DNA from 3 places in the Hoskinsella mucinilytica genome. Region 1 is predicted to be linked to each of the others. Evidence: predicted binding sites of a transcription regulator. Region 1 holds the regulator's gene; each other region holds the start of a gene.
The links. The regulator HrcA, encoded in region 1, represses chaperone genes, less so after heat shock. The targets are predictions, from matches to a motif close to TTTTAGCACTNNNNNNNNNNNAGTGCTAAAA.

Region 1 (2,277 bases):
TATTTTTGTTTGTGACTACCTGACGTTTTGCTGCATCACCAACGATACGTTCTCCATTTTTGTATGCTACAACTGATGGTGTTGTACGATTTCCTTCCGGATTTGTAATAACCTTACATTCTCCACCGTCCATAACAGACACACAGCTGTTTGTTGTTCCTAAGTCGATACCAATAATTTTACTCATAATTGTTTCCTCCTTTATTCGCTTACTTTCACAAGCGTTGCACGTAATACACGATCTTTTAACATATATCCTTTTTGTAATACTTCAATTACCATACCAGGTTCTACGCCTTCTTTGCTTTCCTGCATCAAAGCCTGATGGAAGTTAGGATCAAATGGCTGATCCATTGCCTCGATTTCCTTGACACCTTCCACTTCCAGAATATGCACCAGCTGCTGGTAGATCATTTCAAATCCTTTCGCATAGTTCTTTATGTTAGGATCATCTACCTTCACATCCAATGCACGTTCTAGATTATCGATGACAGGTAACACCTCTGTGGCGAAACCTTGAATACGGTATTTTCTTACATTATCGGCTTCACTTTGTAGACGTTTCTTTAAGTTTTCTGCATCCGCATAAGCCTTATAGAAAGCATTTTTACTAGCTGCAAGCTCTTCTTTTAGCTTTGCATTTTCTTCTTCAAGCTCTTCGATTCTTTTTTTCTTTCCGAACTTTGCACTTTTCTTTTCTTCTTTTTTGTCCTCAGCAGTTTGTTCCTGTGTTACTTCTTCTTCCATCGCTTCATTTGTTTCTGTTTCTTGCTGGGTTTCTTCATTGACTACATCTTTTTCGTTTACGTTTTCTTCCTGCATGTTGACCTCCTATTGATTTTCTTCTTTGTATAAGTCTTCAATTACTTTACTCATATATTCCATCAAGGCGACCACACGATTGTATTGCATCCTGGTCGGGCCGACGATCATCAGCTCACCCTGTTCTTCCTCATTCAACTTGAATTTACTGCTGACAACAGCAACATCATCAATCTGAATCAAGTCATTATCTCCACCGATTTGAATTGCGACATTGCCATCATGATTGGCAATTTGACGAAATAAGCTGCTATCCTCTAGCATCTTCATCAATTCTTTCAGCTTTTCGATATCTGCGAATTCTGGCTGATAAAGCATATTACTTTGTCCACTGCAATAAACATTGTCACTTGCAAATTTCATGAACGCATTGACAAATGCTTCAAACAATACCTCATGCCTTGCGACATGACTTGCTAATAGTGGTTGTATTTCTTTCATCTTTGCAACGACCTCACCGATCGGTGTACCGCTTAGCTTATCATTCAACAAGTCACAACAGGTCTTGATATCATTGACACCCACATCTTGCCCAAAATGGAACGTCTTATTCTCGGTATGTCCATGATCTGTAATGAATATCGCAACTGCGCTTCTTTCATTTAAGGGAACCAATTGAATATGTTGTAATGTCTGATACTTACTATCGGGACCTAATACGACAGATGTTAAGGATGTCATTTGTGATAAGATATCACAGCTTTTCCTAACGATCTCTTCAAGGGAATAATGACGTTGTGTAAACACTGCCTGTAAGGAATGCTTGATTCCTTCATCCAGTTGTTTCTCCATTAGATGTTCAACATAGAAACGATATCCTTTACTACTTGGGATCCTTCCACTTGAAGTATGTGTTTTTTCAAGAAGTCCCATTTCTTCAAGAGCAGCCATTTCATTTCGAATGGTGGCACTGGAACAAGTGAAATCCAACAAATCCATCAGACGTTTTGATCCAACCGGTTCCGCCGTTTTGGTGAACTCATCTACGATTGCTTTGAAAATCGCCACTTGTCTTTCCGTCATCGCTGTTTCACTCCCTTCTAGCACTCCATCTCTATGTCTGCTAATAGTATATGACAATATTTTAGCACTGTCAACCTTTTAGTGCTAAAATACTGAAAAATAATGAAAAAGTGCTTATCATAGGCTCTTATCCCAAAAAAAATCTAATAAAAATCTTCTTATATAAAAGGAAAGGCTTTATCATTGCAGAATGCTTCTATATTTTATATACTATGGTTATCCATGAGATAAAAAAATACATATACTAATAGATAGAAGAAAGAAGGTTTTTATATGAATACGATAGAATGGAAAACAGATATCCATATTCTTGCAGGAACGACCCTGAAAGATCAAACACAAAAGGAAGACAACAATATGGCACTTCATACAGGCGGTGATGTCAATGCCATCATCGGCAATCGAAAACAATTATGTGCAAGTCTTGGCATA
Region 2 (2,277 bases), on a different contig from region 1:
GATATCATGATAAAATCATCTAACATTATCGATAAAATCAAGGTAATATCGTTGAAAAAGATAAAAGGTGCTTTCGCACCTTTTTGATTTGTTTTATTCGATTGGAATAAATTTTTTCTCTTCAACTTCTTTATGATCAATTTTCGGAATTACAACTTTTAATTCACCGTTTTCAAAACTAGCTTTGATATCAGCTTGTGTTACACCTTCACCAACATAGAAGTTACGAGAACAGCTTCCACTGAAACGTTCTTGGTGAATGATATTTCCTTTTTCATCTTTTTCCTCTTTGTTGGTGTTTCTAACAGCTCGGATATTCAGATAGCCGTTTTTTAACTCCATCTGAATATCTTCTTTTTGATAACCAGGTAATTCCATATCTAATAAATAGTTTCCGTCTTTCTCTTTGATATCAGTTTTCATATAGCTGCTTGTCTTAGAGAAGAATGGATCATAGAATAGATCCTCCATGTTATCATTAAAAATATCTGGTAGAAATTTCATATCCATCGCCTCCATTTTCTATATGTGTGAAAACCTACCTTGAATCTTAATACTAATCGATTGGGATAAAACGCTTTTCTTCTACTTTTTTAGGCGCTTCTTTTGGTACAATGATCTTTAATTCACCATTGCCGAAACTTGCCTTGATATCCTCGTGTGTGATATCTTCACCTACGTAGAAGCTTCTTGAACAACTACCGGAAAAACGCTCTTGACGAATGATGTTACCATCTTGATCTTTTTCTTCATTGTTGGATTGACGGCTTGCATTGATTGTCAAATAGCCTTCTTTCAATTCCATTTGAATGTCTTCTTTCTTGAATCCAGGCAACTCCATATCTAAGATGAAGTTTCCATCCTTTTCACGAATGTCTGTTTTCATCATACTGTGATCATGCATCATATCATCGAATGCGTCGTTAAATAAACCAGGAAATAATCTCATCATAATTGCCTCCTTTTATCAGATTGGATCTTATCCAATGAGTATCTTGAATCTACTTGGTAAGTCCTATTTCAACTTACATCTATATTATAACTCACTTTTTAGCACTGTCAATAGGAGAGTGCTAAAAAGTTGAAAAATTTATGATAGAAAAAAGAACCGAGGATGTCATCCTCAGTTCTCGTGATAAGTGTGATAGATTTCCTGAATTTCTTGTTTGATTTTTGAATCAATGTCTTTGATGATGAAATCAGGTTTTCCAGTATAATAGCCTTGTAAATAATCAACATGGAAGCTAATTAAGGTTTCCATTTCTTCTTTTGTTTCCACACCTTCTGCTATGACATAGGTATGCTTTTGGTGTGCAAAGCCTATGATATTCTTAACCATGAGCTGCCTATCATCATCATGATCAATATTATGAATCAATTCGATATCGATCTTGATGTAGTCTGCATTGATATTTAACAGAGTGGTATCGGAATTATAGCCACTACCAAAGTCATCAATTGCCATTTTACCGTTCCATCGTGCCATAAAATCTTGTTTTACTTGTAAATACTTATGTTCAATTTCATCCGTTTCGATTAATTCCACTACAAGATGAGGTAATTGTTTTGCATAGTTTGATTCTAATTCTTTGATCAGATCATCAAGCATCGGAATACTAGGAATAGAGTTGATAAATAGTTTTGCTTCCGAGAAAGGATGTTGTAGTGCTAAGTATTGCTTAATGGATTGTGTCCATGTCATATATTCCACACGATATAGTTGTGATTGAGCACGTGCTAATAACATCACATCCTGAGGTGAGGTTAGAATGTCACTTTGAGGTCGCATAAGTGCTTCAAAACCTAAGATACTACCGTCTTTTGCGCTGATGATCGGTTGAAATGCATAACGAACAAGGTTATCATCTAAAATGGTATTCAATTCCATACGACCACTCATCAGCATTTTATTATGCTGATACATTTCTTCATTGAAACAGCGTACGCTTCCTTTTTGGAAGTTTTTAGCATCATACATCGCAAAGTCCGCAAAATGTAGAAGATCATCATATGTCGAAGCATCTTTAGGATAATAAGCAATACCAACGGAAACTTTGATGTTACCTGTATCATGATTTGTAAACTTGATTTGTGTAGACATCATCTTTTTGTGGAGATTTTGTATGCTAGATAATAAAGCATCTTCATTTTTGAAATGATGATAGAATACAAGGAATTCATCACCTGCCATTCTAGCAGGAATACAATACTTTGTGTCTACTTGTTTCAATTGACTGGCAATGGCTTTGATCAATAAATCTCCACCATCATGTCCAT
Region 3 (2,277 bases), on a different contig from region 1:
AACAGATGAGTTATATACCAAATAGGAGGAAATGATATGAGATATGCAATTACGATGGAACATCATGTCGTGTTCCAACATTTTGGAAAATGTCCATCCTTTCTATTAGTAGATATGGAAGAGCAAACCATTGTGTCTAAACAGATATTATCCAGTGGAGATCGTGGACATGGCGCATTGGCTGATTTGCTTGCTTCTGCAAACGTTTCTGTATTAATTTGCGGTGGTATCGGACAAGGCGCAAGAAATGCCCTTGCAGAAAAGGGAATTCAGATTATTGCCGGACAAAGTGGTAATGTTGACACCATCATTGATAAATTAAAAGATGGAACATTAAAAGATGATCCAAGTGGAAACTGCAACCATCATCATGAACATGAGGATGGACATGATTGCGGAAGCCATGAGGGAGGATGCCATCATTAAAAGTGACTGTGAACTGCAGTCATTTTTTCATAGATGGAGGTACTTATGAGATTGATCACAATAAGTAAAGAGGCGGAGCAATCAATTATGCGTTATCGGCAACTATGCTTTAAATATGGAGAACATTTGATACATGGTAGTGGGGAATTACAGGACTATAGCGATTTTATAAGCTGGTATGAATGGAATAAATTACACGAAAGTGTCAAAACCTTGCCACAGGGAAGAGTATGTTCAAAACAGTTTATGTTCGTGGAAGAAACACAAAACGAAGTCATAGGTATGCTAAATCTTCGATTATCCTTAAATGATTATTTGATGCAATATGGAGGTCATATCGGTTATAGTATACGACCAGATCAAAGAGGGCATGGCTATGCTAAAGAAATGCTTGCTATGGGATTGAATGTTTGTAAAAGCATGGATCTACATCGTGTATTACTAGTTTGTAATAAAAACAACATCGCAAGTGCGAAGACCATAAAAGCGTGTCATGGCATCTTGGAAAATGAAATACAAGATCATAAAGATGTACTACAACGTTATTGGATATCTTTGTAATAAAAGTGATGCTCCCTGATTTTGTAAATGATTTTATTGACGAAGCTTATCTATAAGTGACATCATTGATACATTCTTGAAATAACATTGGCTTTTCTATCATAAGATAAAGTAGTTCTTTTCACTTAGAGCAAGCTATATAAAGTACATTTTAAACTTTTGAAACTTTTTTTAGCAATCCTATTGCCAAAGTGCTAAAATTGAGTATAATATAATGTGTTAGCAGTTATGAACTGTGAGTGCTAAAATGATGAAGGAGGTATTTTGAGATGTTGAAACCATTACACAAGAACGTCATTTTAAAGAAGGATGAAGTAGAAAAGAAAACCGCAAGTGGTATTATTTTAACGGAGGCTAATAAGAACCAGCCAAGTATCGCTACTGTAGTAGCTGTTGGTCCAGACAGTGAAGCAGAGATCAAAGAACATGATCGTGTTGTTTATAAAGAATATTCTGGAACCAAAGTAGAAGTAGATGAAGTTGAATATATCATCATCGAAGATGAAGATATCTTAGCTGTTATGGCTTAATCAAGGAGGTAATGGAACATGGCAAAAGAAGTTCGTTTTTCAAAAGATGCAAGAGATGCAATGCTAAAGGGTGTGAATACACTAGCTGATGCAGTACGTGTTACCCTTGGACCAAAAGGACGTAATGTTGTATTAGAAAAAGAATACGGTTCACCACTTATTACAAATGATGGGGTTAGTATTGCGAAAGAAATTGAATTAGAAGATAAATTTGAAAACATGGGTGCTAAACTTGTTTATGAAGTAGCTAATAAAACAAATGATACTGCCGGTGATGGTACAACAACAGCAACCATTCTGGCACAAAGCATGATCAGCAATGGTCTTCGTCAAGTTGAAAAAGGCGCAAACCCTGTTTTGATGAGAGAAGGTATTGAGTATGCCAGCAAAGAAGTAGCAAAACATATTCTAGAAAAATCTCGTAAAGTTGAAACTAGCAACGATATTGCAAGTGTTGCTGCAATTTCAAGTGGTAGCAAGGAAATCGGTGATATCATTGCGGAGGCTATGGAAAAAGTCGGTAGAAATGGTGTCATTTCAGTTGATGAATCTAATGGCTTTGATACTGAACTGGAAATCAGTGAAGGTATGCAGTATGACAAAGGATACGTTTCTCCATACATGGTAAGTGATCATGAAAAAATGGAAGCTGTATTGGAAAATGCATTCGTATTGGTAACAGATCAGAAAATCAGCAATGTACAGGAAATCTTACCATTATTGGAACAGGTTTTACAGGCAAACAAACCATTGTTGATCA

Region 2: a site for HrcA is predicted at 1,049-1,079, ahead of UGRO018_RS01185 (Hsp20/alpha crystallin family protein). Genes of this name have one in related genera too.
Region 3: a site for HrcA is predicted at 1,205-1,235, ahead of UGRO018_RS13690 (GroES family chaperonin). Genes of this name have one in related genera too.

The regions. Positions count from the first base shown of each region.
Region 1 covers NZ_JBEQZJ010000041.1:8,098-10,374, forward strand. The annotation lists gene dnaK (molecular chaperone DnaK) at 1-187, opposite strand, end outside; gene grpE (nucleotide exchange factor GrpE) at 202-822, opposite strand; gene hrcA (heat-inducible transcriptional repressor HrcA) at 832-1,845, opposite strand; gene pgeF (peptidoglycan editing factor PgeF) at 2,119-2,277, shown strand, end outside.
Region 2 covers NZ_JBEQZJ010000002.1:100,244-102,520, reverse strand. The annotation lists gene UGRO018_RS01190 (Hsp20/alpha crystallin family protein) at 94-504, opposite strand; gene UGRO018_RS01185 (Hsp20/alpha crystallin family protein) at 557-949, opposite strand; gene UGRO018_RS01180 (bifunctional diguanylate cyclase/phosphodiesterase) at 1,124-2,277, opposite strand, start outside.
Region 3 covers NZ_JBEQZJ010000039.1:9,569-11,845, reverse strand. The annotation lists gene UGRO018_RS13705 (hypothetical protein) at 1-25, shown strand, start outside; gene UGRO018_RS13700 (NifB/NifX family molybdenum-iron cluster-binding protein) at 37-426, shown strand; gene UGRO018_RS13695 (GNAT family N-acetyltransferase) at 472-987, shown strand; gene UGRO018_RS13690 (GroES family chaperonin) at 1,257-1,517, shown strand; gene groL (chaperonin GroEL) at 1,536-2,277, shown strand, end outside.